Regions from separate parts of the Fictibacillus marinisediminis genome, predicted to be linked through region 4. Evidence: predicted binding sites of a transcription regulator. Region 4 holds the regulator's gene; each other region holds the start of a gene.
The links. The regulator LexA, encoded in region 4, represses DNA repair genes until DNA is damaged. The targets are predictions, from matches to a motif close to CGAACATATGTTCG.
Positions count from the first base shown of each region.

Region 1: a site for LexA is predicted at 2,084-2,097, ahead of uvrB (excinuclease ABC subunit UvrB). Genes of this name have one in related genera too.
Region 2: a site for LexA is predicted at 1,815-1,828, ahead of LCY76_RS07730 (type IA DNA topoisomerase). Genes of this name have one in related genera too.
Region 3: a site for LexA is predicted at 2,044-2,057, ahead of LCY76_RS06320 (YolD-like family protein). Genes of this name have one in related genera too.

Region 1 covers NZ_JAIWJX010000002.1:3,481,056-3,484,644, reverse strand. Annotated here, with positions in the region: gene LCY76_RS18605 (HAD-IA family hydrolase) at 1-112, shown strand, start outside; gene LCY76_RS18600 (hypothetical protein) at 133-270, opposite strand; gene LCY76_RS18595 (hypothetical protein) at 333-605, opposite strand; gene LCY76_RS18590 (DUF2198 family protein) at 860-1,090, shown strand; gene LCY76_RS18585 (sulfite exporter TauE/SafE family protein) at 1,102-1,974, opposite strand; gene uvrB (excinuclease ABC subunit UvrB) at 2,169-3,589, shown strand, end outside.
Region 2 covers NZ_JAIWJX010000002.1:1,411,174-1,414,762, forward strand. Annotated here, with positions in the region: gene LCY76_RS07715 (OsmC family protein) at 1-306, shown strand, start outside; gene LCY76_RS07720 (GNAT family N-acetyltransferase) at 483-1,031, opposite strand; gene LCY76_RS07725 (DinB family protein) at 1,192-1,731, shown strand; gene LCY76_RS07730 (type IA DNA topoisomerase) at 1,845-3,589, shown strand, end outside.
Region 3 covers NZ_JAIWJX010000002.1:1,142,683-1,146,271, reverse strand. Annotated here, with positions in the region: gene LCY76_RS06335 (NADH:flavin oxidoreductase/NADH oxidase) at 1-606, shown strand, start outside; gene LCY76_RS06330 (GNAT family N-acetyltransferase) at 941-1,372, opposite strand; gene LCY76_RS06325 (cell wall hydrolase) at 1,544-1,972, shown strand; gene LCY76_RS06320 (YolD-like family protein) at 2,131-2,433, shown strand; gene LCY76_RS06315 (STAS domain-containing protein) at 2,471-3,292, opposite strand; gene LCY76_RS06310 (GNAT family N-acetyltransferase) at 3,512-3,589, shown strand, end outside.
Region 4 covers NZ_JAIWJX010000002.1:2,026,099-2,029,687, forward strand. Annotated here, with positions in the region: gene LCY76_RS10885 (assimilatory sulfite reductase (NADPH) flavoprotein subunit) at 1-33, shown strand, start outside; gene cysI (assimilatory sulfite reductase (NADPH) hemoprotein subunit) at 60-1,778, shown strand; gene lexA (transcriptional repressor LexA) at 1,844-2,464, opposite strand; gene yneA (cell division suppressor protein YneA) at 2,617-2,898, shown strand; gene LCY76_RS10905 (YneB family resolvase-like protein) at 2,906-3,562, shown strand.

The sequences.
Region 1 (3,589 bases), 1.5 Mb from region 4:
CATTAAAATCATTTGGGTAGGCTGGGGCTATGACGCAAGGGAAGCTGCAGAAAAGGAAAAACCGGATTTTATGGTTTTCCATCCCAAGGATATTTTAACGGTATTGAACTGATCACATGATAAAACCCTGCGTCAAGGACGCAGGGTTTTGTATGGCAGTTTCCGCTTCTTTTGCTGCATTAGCAAAAACGGCAGCCTTCTCTTATTGCCTTTATAATGGATGATTTCAAGCAGTTGGTTCAGTGCTTTAACCTGATCGGATTCATTCATTTCTTATGTGCCCCCTCTTCATATCAATCTATGAAGGAGTTGAGGCATTATGCTTTTTTTTTCTACGCCAGATATTCCTGCTGGATCACAGTGTTCAGTAAAATGTACTGTCCCTGATCAAGGACAGCCGAGTATAACTTGGCCTCGCTTTCAGATACACCAATCTTGACCAGTTTTTGGTGGGTGTTTTTTTCAGAGGGCGGGAGCTTGCTTGTTTCGTAAGGTCCTACAATCATCATATGCTTCGTGTCCATTCCGTCTTTTTTTAATAGTTTAAGCTTGTTTAATACTTTTTTCTCTGATGGGTAAATGCCAATAACCCTGCGAGTATTCATAGGCAGACCTCCTCAGTTTTAGAATGATAATTTAAGGGAATATTCTGTTAATTCCCGCAATGGTTATACTTTAAAACCTATTTCAAAAAATTTAAAGGGTTTAGGTTTGATTTTGTTCTTCGAAGGGTAAAAGCATTTTGAAGCAACCCCCCCCTTTTTTAAGCCAGAGCCATAACGGTTTTGGTTTTTTTTATGCTTTAAAAGATGTGGTATAGTGAATGAGGAAGTATTTGAACAGATAGGGGTATGCACGTATGGTTGAGGTGTTACTGGCAGCGCTTTTGCCGATTGTTTTACAGCTTCTTTTTAACCGGGTGCTCTTTTCAAAGTATCTGCCTGTCATGATTACATTGCTAATTTTGCTGTTTGCGTTCGATGGCCTGAATCAGCCGGTGTATCTTCAGGCAACAGCACTATGTTCTGTATTGGCCGGCTATTGGCTCGGTTTAAACATTCATAAAAAACAAGCGCGTAAAATGAAATAAAAGCGTTCGCCTCAAGAAGGGGCGGACGCTTTTTTTCGCCAGTAGCGAGCTGAATCCTTTAAAAAAACAAGGAGCAGTATGATAATATAGACCGAAACAACACCGAGGCCGATATGGCCGAAGTGTAAAAGCTGCAGAAAGACGGATACGATCGTTGCGGCATAGATTCCGCCGAGATACGTTTCCATTTGATGATTTTGATAGAGCGAGGTTAGTCTGGCCCCCAGCTGCGCGCCGATCAATGCGCCGATGATTAAAAAGATGCCGAAGTGATAGTTCAGAGTGATCGATTGTGCATATGTCAGGAACCCTGCTGAAACAATGGCAAAAACACTGACAAGGCTTGTCCCAACTGCTTTTCTTGGTTCAAGTTTTAATACGGAAATCATCAGTGGAACCATGACAAAGCCGCCCCCGACTCCAAGGGTGGTCGAAAGAAAACCGCCAGTAAACCCAATCATCAGCGCTTTCGTCATTGAAAAGGCATTTTCCGCCGGCGTCTCAGCAGTAGTTGTATTTTTCTTTTTCCTGAGCAGCTGAACAGCAAAGTACCCCATCAGTATGATATATAAGGCCGGTATCACAATTTTATCCCAATCCTTTTCGCTAAGCCACATGACAACAGGGTGTGCAGCCTGTGTGGCAAGTACTCCTGACAAGCCAAGGGTAATGGCTGTTTTCCAATAGATATTCTTCATGCGAAGATGAGCAAATACCCCTGAAACACTCGTCCCGATCGAATACATGAGACTGGTAGCGATCGCTGTAACTGGCTCATAGCCAAACAATATTAAAACAGGGGTTAAAATAAAGCCTCCCCCAAGTCCGAAAAATCCAGAAATAATCCCAACAGCAAGACCCAGGAAAATATAGAGCAAATCCATGATGCATTCTCCTTTTGACGTTCTGTGCAACATTCAAAGTGTACACCAAAAGAAGAAGTAAAGAAAAGGTATTTTACAGACTTAAATGTTTTTTCCAGCATTTAACGCACGAATATTTGTTCGTAAAAATTAGAGTTTCACAGGTCAGCTGTGTTATAATCTTATTAGCAAAATTTAGGAACGGAGGTTGTGAAATGAGTGAGCCTTTTCAGCTCGTTTCTTCTTACGAACCGCAGGGAGACCAGCCTAAAGCGATCCGCAAGCTGGTTCAGGGAATCAAAGAGAAGAAGCAAAAAATGACACTGCTTGGCGCCACAGGTACAGGTAAGACATTTACGGTTTCAAATGTCATAAAAGAGGTGAATAAACCAACGCTGGTTATCGCCCATAACAAAACATTGGCTGGACAGCTGTACAGTGAGTTCAAGGAATTCTTTCCGAATAACGCGGTTGAATACTTTGTAAGCTACTACGATTACTATCAGCCGGAAGCTTACATCCCGCAGTCCGATACGTTCATTGAAAAAGATGCGAGCATCAACGACGAAATTGATAAACTCAGACACAGTGCCACCTCTTCGTTATTTGAACGGAAGGACGTTATCATTGTTTCCAGTGTTTCCTGCATCTATGGCCTGGGTTCACCGGAAGAGTACAAAAGCCTGGTTATTTCCTTGCGTACAGGCATGGAAAGAGACAGGGACCAGCTTCTGCGTGATTTGGTAGATATCCAGTACAACCGAAATGATATCAATTTCACACGCGGTACTTTCCGCGTGCGTGGAGATGTTGTGGAGATCTTCCCGGCTTCACGTGATGAACGCTGCCTCAGAGTAGAGTTCTTTGGTGATGAGATTGATCGGATTACCGAGGTGGACGCCCTCACTGGAGAAATTGTCGGTGAACGGAACCATGTTGCCATTTTCCCGGCATCCCACTTCGTAACACGTGAAGAAAAAATGAAATTAGCCATTCAGAGGATCGAAGCCGAGCTTGAAGAGAGGCTGAAGGAGCTGAATGACGCAGGGAAGCTGCTTGAAGCCCAGCGCCTTGAGCAGCGTACGCGCTACGATATTGAAATGATGAGCGAGATGGGCTTCTGCTCAGGAATTGAAAACTATTCCCTGCACCTTACGCTTCGCCCGATTGGATCTACACCGTATACACTCCTTGATTATTTTCCTGATGATTCAATGATCGTCATCGATGAGTCCCATGTTACATTGCCGCAGATTCGTGGAATGTATAACGGAGACCAGGCAAGAAAGAATGTACTGGTGGAGCACGGCTTCCGTTTGCCGTCAGCCAAGGACAACCGTCCGCTCACGTTCCAGGAGTTCGAAGAAAAAGATAAGTTTCAGCATATATACGTTTCCGCGACCCCAGGACCTTATGAAGCGGAGCATGCCCCTGAACCGATCCAGCAGATCATCCGCCCGACAGGATTGCTTGATCCGACCATCGAAGTGAGGAAAAGCAAAGGGCAGATTGATGACCTTCTCGGGGAAATCAATGATCGTGTGGCGAAGAAAGAACGGGTGCTCGTAACAACGCTCACGAAAAAAATGTCCGAGGATCTGACAGATTATCTGCAGGAAATGGGTATAAAGGTAAG
Region 2 (3,589 bases), 610 kb from region 4:
GAAATGCTGCTTGGTGCAGCAGCAACCTGTTATATTATTACTCTTGCTGCCATGATGGAGAGAAGCAGCCTGGATAAAGAAAACCTTACGATGGATTCAGTTGGGGTCGTGGATGTAACAAAAGGTGTGATCACGTATAAGAAGATCATACATCGCCCTGTTATTGTTTTAAAAGCTGAGGCGACACAGGCAGATCAGCAGCTCGCCAAAAGGCTGGCTGAAAAAGCAGAAACCTCATGCATGATCACAAGAGCCATACAAGGAAATGTCGAAGTGGAGCTCGATGCAACCATAACAACAGCATAAAACAAAAAACCAGCATGTGAAAATCTTCATGCTGGTTTTTTATTCTGCTCTATCCAGTATCCACCCGCCACTTTATCTCCAAAGATAAAGACGTTCACTCTTAGGCTGAAAACAGTAGGATCAGTACAAGTGAGAGTATGAGATAAAGGATTTTATTCAAGAACACACCCATAACCTTATGGCATACCCGTCCATTCATGCTCCAAAATACTGAAGAGCAGCGAGTTCCGCCATCCACTTCCTATCTTTAGATCTTCTCTCAGAACACCTTCTTTTATCATTCCTAATTTTTCGAGAACTCTTGCTGACCCCTCATTGTCAGGGTGGCACGTTGCATAGATTCGATGAAGACGCAGCACGGTATAACCCAAGTGGAGTAGAAGTCCGCCCGCCTCAGTTGCATAGCCTCGGCCCCAATAATCTGGATGGATGACATAGCCGATCTCTCCGATTTTGTTAGTGAAATCCCTGATGTTCAGTTCTGCCACTCCGATCAGTTTTTCATCTTTTTCTTCAATGATCGCAAAAGCATAGCGAGACCTGGGATTATGCTTTGTATCTTTTATAACCTGGCCCATGAATTCCAGCGTATCTTCCTCGGCATTTGGGCCCCACGGCTGAAAGCGGCATGTGATCTCCTGAGAAGCGTACGCATGTACATCCTTCCAGTCGGTTATTCGTAATTCTCGTAATCGGATTCTCTTTTGTGTCTGTTTCTCTGCCATGAGTTGTTCCTCCAAGCTGAAGTGTCCTTTTTTAGATGTATTCTTCTTTCCGAAGAAATTTTCCTTGTTTTAAGAAGAAAGTGCAGGGTTGCAGGAAGATCTCATTGTCATATCGAAGGACTACTATGAAAATAAACCATGATAAAAGGAGATTTAATATATGGAAAATCAAGCATCAAAATGGATGGACTATCATCTCTGGGCCAACAAGAAATGGTTTGAACATTTAAAGAAGCTGCCAGAAGAACGGATGAAGCAAGAAATAAAAAGTGTGTTTCCAAGCTTGATGGATACATTGGTTCACATGCTGAAAACGGATCTGATCTGGCTATGGACGATTTCTGGAAGAACATACGAAGAAACGATCCACTCGCTGAATGAATGGAATGAGAGGCTGGAAGGCGTATCATTGATTGAAATTGAGAAATTATTTATGGAAGTATCCAGCAGCTATAAGCTGTATTTAAACGGGATAGAAGATCCACTTCAGGTGATCACGATTTCGCATCCGAAATTCGGGGAAGCTAAGGCGCCGCTGCAGGATTTTATTCTGCATGTTGTCAATCATGGAACCTACCATAGAGGAAATCTTACCGCCATGCTCAGACAGATGGACGGGGCAGGTGTGTCTACCGATTACATTTTTTATTTGTATGAAGAGCAGAACCTTTTTGCACAGAGCGGGGAGACGAGTCTGTAAGAACATTTTATTCATGAAAATAAAATGGTATAATTAAAAAGAGTACAAATGTTCGAATCTATGGATTAAATGAAGCATAATGACGAATATATGTATGCTTCAAGGAGTGAACCATGAAACTTATTATCGCTGAAAAACCATCACAGGCCCAAGCTCTTGCAGGGCCTTTTTCTAAGGTTAAGAAACTAAAAGGATATTATGAGATTCCTCCTCAGGAATTTTTTCCTGAAGGAGCCTATTTAACATGGTGTGTCGGCCACCTTCTGGAACTTGTTCCGCCAAAGGACTATAAACCGGAATGGGAAAAATGGAAACTTGAAACGCTGCCGATGATGCCGGACCGTTTCAGGTATAAAGTTTCTCCCTCTAAATGGGATCAATTTCAAACGATTAAAAAGCTGGCTTTTGAACCCGGAGTCACTGAAATCATCGGTGCGACCGATGCGGGTCGTGAAGGAGAACTTATCTATAAATCTCTTCTCCTCAATATGAACTGCAGAAAACCGGTAAAGCGCTTATGGATCTCATCATTAACAAAAAAAGCAGTCTTGGATGGATTCAAAAACCTGAAAGAAGGCCAGGAAACGCTCCCCGTCTTTTTTGAAGCCTATTCCAGAGCCTGTGCCGACTGGCTTGTCGGGTTGAATACGACGAGAGCATACACACTTTTAATGCAGAAAAAAGGAATTAGAGAGACATTTCCGACAGGAAGAGTCATGACTCCGACAGTCGCGCTAGTTGTTAAACGCGAACATGAGATCGAGAAGTTTAAGCCGGAACCTTTTTTTGAAGTGATCGGTTCATTTGATGTGAATGGAAAGAAGTACAGCGGAAAATGGCATGATAAAAGCAGCAGCCGCCTCAAAACGAAAGATCTGGCAGAGGAGATCAAAAGGCGGACTGAAAATCAGTTTAGTTCCGTGAACAGCATAAAAAAGGAGAGAAAAGAATACCATCCGCCGATGCTGTTTAATCTTTCTGCTCTCCAAGCTAAAGCGAATCAAGTGTATAAGTACTCCCCGGAAAGAACACTGAACATTACAAGCGATCTCTATTTAAAAAAAGTGGTCAGTTATCCAAGATCGGATAGCCCGTATATCACTGAAGAAGAGGCGAAAATGATGCCAGGCATATTGAAGCAGCTGGGTGACCTTGAGGAATATAAACATCTCCTTCCTTCACCGAAGCGATCTCTCATAGGGAATCCGCGTTTTGTAAATGCTGCGAAAGTATCTGACCACTATGCCATCATTCCAACAGAAAACGTCGCTAATCCTGCAAAGTTAAGCCGAGATGAGCGGAACATATACGATCTGATTGTGAGGAGCGTGATTGCTGCCCACTATGATAAGGCGATTATGGATACCACTACAATCGTTACAAAAGTAAATGAGCGGGATGAATTCATTTCAAAAGGAAAAGTCATCATACAGGAAGGATGGCGCAAGGTCCTTTTTGAAAACAAAAAGAAAGAAGCTAAAAAAGAGGACGATGAAAACACCCTTCTTCCGGATCTAACTGAAGCCGACAAAGGAAGAGTGGAGAACGTTGCGATCCGGGAAGGAAAAACACAGCCGCCTAAACGATACACGCTCGGAAGTCTCGTCACCCTCATGAAAACAGCCGGCAAAACGATTGAGGATGAAGAGCTGAGCAAGGTGCTCGAACAAGTTCAAGGTCTTGGCACTGAGGCGACACGAAGCAGCATCATAAAAAAAATTGAAGAGCTGGATTATATCAGAGTAGAAAAAAACCAAGTATTTGCGACCGAAAAAGCGAAGGGATTAATTGCCGCGATCGGTGAAGAATCCATTTTGACATCTGCAGAAACAACTGCGGTTTGGGAGCAGCGGCTCCG
Region 3 (3,589 bases), 880 kb from region 4:
CAGGAAAACTTCAGGCTTGCAACCATCAGAGCACGGGAAGCTGGTTTCGAATGGATGGAATTCCATGGAGCTCATGGCTATTTGGCTCACAGCTTCTATTCTCCCGTCTCAAACAAACGGACTGATGAATACGGCGGCAGCTTCGAAAACCGTATTCGCTTTTTCATCGAGACTGTTCGTGTGATGAGAAAAGAATGGCCGGAAAACCTTCCTTTCACTGTCCGCATTTCCTCTTCAGATTGGGTAGATGACGGCTGGACGCTTGAGGACTCCATCGAGCTGGCCAAGCTGCTGAAAGATGAAGGAGTAGACCTGATTGATTGCAGTTCCGGCGGTAATCTGCCGAAAGCGCCGATTCCTGTCGGCGCCGGCTATCAGAATCTTTTTGCTGAAAAAATCCGCGAACAAGCCGGAATTCCGACTGCAGCTGTAGGTTTGATCACACAAGGCATGCAGGCCGATGAAATTATCCGCAACGAAAAAGCGGATCTTGTACTGCTTGCACGCGAGCTCCTTCGTGATCCATATTGGCCATTGCGTGCCGCCGAAACGGTTCATCAAAAAGAAGCACTTGATATCCCTGTACAATACGAGCGGGGCTGGTAAAAAAGAAAAGCGCAAGCGACCAGAGACGAATAGAGCATTTGTTTTCGTCCTTCCAGTTCTTTTTCAGTCTAGGTCGCTGGAGCTAGACATTGCTTCTATGGCCCATCCAAAAAAACCGGCAAGGACGTGATGTCCTTGCCGGTTTTTTTATTTGGTTCTATAAAAAGCCCAGAAGAGCGATCAGCAAGCTTCCTCCGAAAACAATTAATAACAGGATGACGAACCATTTGACCCACGGCTGTGACTTTTAAGGAAAGTCATCAATCGAGTGTTTCTGCTGGTAACCCATGAACCGTTATTTCTTCTGGTTCAATCTCTTTAGATTCATCATTCATCACTTATACACCATGATCGTTTGCAGCGGCTCAAAACCCATTTTTTCGTAAATGCCTTTCGCAAAATTGGCGTCAAATACATTTAGCCTAACTTCTTCATACCCTTTTTCCTTTAACTCACTGATTCCTGCCTCGACTAGTTTTTTAGAGAGTCCTCTTCCCCTATAATCCGGCAGTATGTAGACGTCGTAAATAAAACCGATCTCTTTTTCAGTAAAATAATCCGTATTATGGCCGATCATGATCCAGCCGCCTACTTTATCCCGATCTTTGTATACGAGGTGATACGCCCCCTTTTCCATGATAGCGGTAAGCATATGCTCTGCCTTTTCCTGCGTTAGAACCCCAGTCCCTTGCAATCCTTCATTTGCAGAAAGAGCAGCATTGGATAGTATGTACGCTGTTTCCTCACGGTTCGCTTGTTCAATCATGTTTTAAACCTCCTGCATCTATTTTTATTGATTCTTCAAACAGGACGTATATCTTTCTCATTAATGGATTTTATTTCCATTTACCAATACATAGGATTAAATTATGGTTTTCGGTTATGGCCCAAACTTATTTTTTATATAGTTTAAGGAAGGATTCTTGGAGGTGATACCGTGGCCGTCGTGCAAGCCAGCAGTTCAGATATTACGTTGTTAGCCCGATTGCTTCGAGCGGAAGGAGAAGGAGAAGGCGTCCGGGGAATGCAGCTGATTGGAAATGTTGGTATTAACAGGATCCGTGCCAATTGTTCCGATTTTAGAGGGCTGAGGACGATTCCCCAGATGATTTACCAGCCCCATGCGTTTGAGGCCGTAACACACGGATATTTTTATCAAGCAGCAAGATCGAGTGAAAAACGGCTGGCAAAACGCGCCATTAATGGAGAAAGATACTGGCCGGCAAAATATAGCTTATGGTACTTCAGACCGCAGGGAAATTGTCCGTCTACCTGGTATGGCCAGCCGTTTGTTGCCAGATATAAACTCCATTGCTTCTATCAGCCCACTCCTGATGAGTGCGACAATGTTTACAATACATTTTAAATCTTTTTGCAGGCTGTGGATCACTCAAACAGCCTGCTTCTTCTAGTTTAACAAATATTTCTCGTTTGATAAGAACGCTTGTTCGTGCATTATAGGTATAAAGGAGTGTGGCCGATTTTATACGTGACCGTGGTAACCTAAAATGGAAGACAAGCTTGATGCTGCCGGAAACTGTAAGCCAACTAAAGGACTATTTTCTGAAGGAATATTATGAAGTGGAAGAGCCGTTTCCTGATGAACAGCAGCTTGAAGAGATGAACGAATTGATTTTAGAGGCTATGGAGATTGCGGTTCCCTTAAATTTCTCTGTGTTTCAAAACGGGAACCTCTCAGAAATAAAAGGAATAGTTCATTACATGGACGAAACAGCCCGTAAGCTGAGAATCATAATAGATGATGATGGTGAACTGCATAATCTTTCGTTAAGTAAGATCAAGAAAATATCGAAAGCCGATCAGTAAAGGAAAAAATGGTGCCAGGCACGGTTGCCTGACACTTTTAATTAAACGTCATGTTTTCAATGGCCTGTTTCACATTTCCATAGACTTTGATGGAAGTAAAATCAATGCCGGCATTTACAATTCTGCTGGCCAATTCAGGACGTATCCCTGTTACTGCAATATCAATTCCGAGGAGAGCCAAAACACTGTGTACAGTAAAGATGTGCCTTGCCACTTCAGTATCAATGGTAACAATTCCTGAAAAATCAAGTATCAGATATTTGACGCCCAAGGGAGCAATCTTTGGAACCACACGATTTAGCAAGTGGTCGGATCGATTCGAGTCTATCGTTCCGATTAAAGGAAGAATCGCAATTCCGTCTTGGATGGGTACAATAGGTGTGGATAATTCCCTGATTTCTTTTTGTGCTTCTTGTATAACACTGTCTTTATAGCGTTCAAAAGCAAACACCGTTTCATTTATGCTTAGATCCAGCATCTGATTCACTCGTTTAATGACCATGACTACTTCTCGAGTGTTTAATCCGAATTCCATGCCAATTCGCATTACAAAATCCGAAAAAACCATACGAGTATCAGGATAACGTATAATAATTTGAGAGATATTGAGCTGGCTTCTTGCAGTTGCTTCTCCGTTAGCCTTACTCCATGACAATAGAGCATCAGGGACAGAGCCTTCCTGACAATCTAGAGATTGTGCTAAAAAAACAAAAAACTCATCGTACATTAATTTAGCTTGCTTGATCTCCTCTTCTGGAACATCAAAATGAAAACTGCCGATGATCTCATCAACAATGTCTGAAGAGAGTGTTCCAGAGTTCTCCAATAGATAGTTAGCCATAGGGATGATTGAGTTCATGAACGTACACTCCTATTTTTTTTATATCATTCAGCATGCTAAAATTGAAATTGAGTTTGATAGATAAGCAAAGTAAATATTTAACCCTGTAAACTATAAAACCTATTATAGCGTATTTTGTCGCAATTGTAAGATTTTCTTAGAATTGGAATGGAAACGTTCACTCTCTGCCCGTTTTTGTCTTCAATGTGATACCATATGAATTAAAAAGGTGAGATTATGAGGATGGAAGATGAACACTTCTTTTTGAAGCCTCTTGACACTTCACATTCAGAAGCAATGCTTCAGTTGGAGCTT
Region 4 (3,589 bases):
AAGGAAAAACGTTATCAGCGTGACGTGTATTGACCGGCAACAGAAAGGAGTTTAAACAGATGTCAAACCCATTATTAAAAGCACCGGAAGGCAAACCGAGTGATGTGGAACGCATAAAAGAAGAGAGTAATTATTTACGAGGTACGCTGAAGGAAGTGATGCTTGACCGGATCAGTGCAGGTATCCCGGATGATGATAACCGCCTCATGAAGCATCATGGCAGCTATTTGCAGGACGACAGAGACCTTCGTACGGAGCGGCAGAAACAAAAGCTTGAACCAGCTTATCAGTTCATGCTCCGTGCAAGATTGCCAGGGGGAGTCGTGACGCCTTCTCAATGGCTGGTTTTGGATCAGCTGGGCAACAAGTATGGTAATGGAACATTAAAATTAACCACACGACAGACGTTTCAAATGCACGGCATTTTAAAATGGAACATGAAAAGGACCATTCAGGAGATCCATGCATCAATGCTCGATACGATTGCAGCTTGCGGTGACGTAAACCGTAATGTGATGTGCATCTCCAATCCTTATCAATCAGAAGTTCATTCTGAAGTGTATGAATGGTCCAAAAAACTCAGTAATTATCTCTTGCCAAGAACGAGAGCGTACCACGAGGTTTGGCTGGATGAAGAAAAAGTAGCAGGCACTCCAGAAACGGAAGAAGTTGAACCGATGTACGGACCGCTTTACTTGCCGCGTAAATTTAAAATCGGCATTGCAGTTCCACCCTCCAATGATATTGATGTCTTTTCACAGGACCTCGGTTTAATCGCCGTCGTAGAAGATGGGAAGCTAATTGGATTTAATGTGTCCATTGGTGGAGGCATGGGAATGTCACATGGAGATAAAGCAACCTATCCGCAGTTGTCAAAAGTGATTGGGTTTTGCGCACCGGACCAGGTTCTTGAGGTGGCTGAAAAAGTCATTACCATTCAGAGAGATTATGGAAACCGTTCACAGCGTAAAAACGCCCGCTTCAAATATACAGTCGACCGGTTAGGTCTTCAAACCGTTAAAGAAGAGCTGGAAAACCGTTTAGGCTGGAGTCTGGATGTAGCGAAAGACTTTTCATTTGAAGATAATGGAGACCGGTATGGCTGGGTACAGGGTGTGCAGGAGAATTGGCATTTTACTCTGTTTGTTGAAGGCGGCCGTATCGCGGATTTTGAAAACTACAAGCTGATGACCGGTTTAAGGGAAATCGCTAAGGTCCATACAGGGGAATTCCGTTTGACCGCCAACCAGAACCTTATAATTGCCAATATTACGAGAGAGAAGAAACAAGAGATTACAGAGCTGTTGGAACAGTATGGAATGCTCGACAGCCAAAATGTTTCTGCGATCCGGCGCAATTCCATGGCATGTGTAGCCCTTCCTACTTGCGGTCTAGCCATGGCGGAGGCAGAACGCTATCTTCCGGTGCTAATGAACAAGATTGATAACATAGCTGAAGAAAACGGCTTGAGAAACGAAGAGATTACCGTTCGGATGACGGGTTGCCCCAATGGATGTGCCCGCCATGCGCTAGGTGAAATTGGGTTTATCGGTAAAGCGCCAGGAAAATATAACATGTATTTGGGTGCAGCGTTTGACGGCAGCCGATTAAGCAAAATGTATCGTGAAAACATAGGAGAGGAAGAGATTTTAAAAGAATTGAAGATGCTGTTCCCTAGATTTGCGAAAGAACGCGAAGAAGGCGAACACTTTGGAGACTTTGTGATTCGTGCGGGCATTATAGAAGCAACGACGGACGGTACAAACTTTCATAACTAATATAATCCTTATAACTAAAACAGCGACCCTGCCATGCTTGCGGGGTCGCTGTTTTTTGCTTTTCTTTATTGAAGTGTTCGATATACACCGATTACTTTACCAAGGATGGTCACGTTTTGCAGCAAAATTGGAGATAAAGCGGCGTTTTCCGGCTGCAGGCGAATGTGGTCTTTTTCTTTAAAAAAGCGTTTTACAGTCGCTTCATTTTCTTCTGTCATGGCCACAATGATGTCACCGTTTTCAGCTGTTGGCTGCTGCTTGACTACCACGAGGTCCCTGTCGTAGATGCCAGCTTCTATCATACTGTCTCCTTCTACAGTTAACATAAAAACATTATCGTCGCCTACAACATGTTCTGGCAATGAAAAATATTCATCAACGTTTTCGATTGCTGTAATCGGTGAACCCGCGGTAACTTTACCGATGATCGGTACATTAACGGATCGCGTTCTGGTTATGATCTGATCTGATTCGAGGCCGAGCACTTCAATGGCCCTGGGTTTGGTAGGATCACGCCTGATCAGCCCCTTTTTCTCAAGTCTGGATAAATGGCCGTGTACGGTTGAGCTTGATGCCAGTCCAACTGCTTCACCGATTTCCCTGACTGATGGTGGATAGCCTTTCGCATTTACTTCTTCTTTAATAAAGTCCAGGATATCGATTTGCCTTCTGGATAATTTTGTCATGATTACACCTCATTCACTGAATACTCTTGAAAAAAGTATAGCATGCAGGAACAAGATATACAAACATAAGTTCGAAAAAAACCCTTGTAAAGAACAGGTGTTCCTATTATAATGAAAATTAATAAGAACACATATTCGCAAAGGGGAGATATATGATGAAGGGATTTTCACCGGTATTTATGCTATTATCTATTGTTGCAGCAGGTTTTATTATGTTCGCTTATCAGTCTCACGCAGAAGGATCCAGAGAATATATGGAGATTACCGTTAATAAAGGTGATTCACTTTGGGAGATCGCCGAAGAATATACGAAGGACAAAGGTTCAAATTGGGAATTTGTCAACTGGGTTGAAAAGAATAACGGAATACAGGCAGGAACCATTACCCCAGGACAGAAATTAACAATACCGATCAAGGCAGAAGAAAACAGGTGAGGCACAATTGAAATCGATCATTTATTGCAGAGTAAGCACCGAAAAGGAAGAGCAGACATCCTCTTTATCCCGGCAGGAAGATGAATTGAGACAGCTGGCAGTCAGCCATGGGTTTGGCATTGTCTCTGTCATAAAAGATAGAGAAAGCGGATACAGCCTGGAACGGGATGGTTTGTTTGAGGTGATCGAGCGGGCCCAAAACGAAGAATTTGATGTTCTTCTTGTAACGGATGATACCCGCTTGGGCAGGGGGAACGCCAAGATCGTTCTTCTTCACGAACTTCAGAAGAGGAACATTAAAGTTTATACCTTCAGCAGCCAAGGGGAATACCATCTTTCCGAAGCAGAGTCTATGGTGCTTGAAATCGTTGCCGTTGTAGAGGAATATCAGCGCAAGCTACATAACTTAAAGATAAAAAGAGGAATGAGGAAGGCTGTTCAAAAAGGCTATAAACCACAAAAGAATTTAAAGAACATCCATCATGGAGGAAGAGACCGGAAGGTGCTTCCGGTTGATGAAATCATCCGGCTTAGAGGAATGGACCTTACGTTTGCAGAAATTGCCGTTACGCTAAGGGGTTTTGGATATGAAGCATCAAAAGCGACAGTTCACCGCAGGTATAAGGAGTATTTAGAAAGTGCTCCGACTGGAAACTCTACTTAATATTCGTTACGATAGGAATATCGAAGA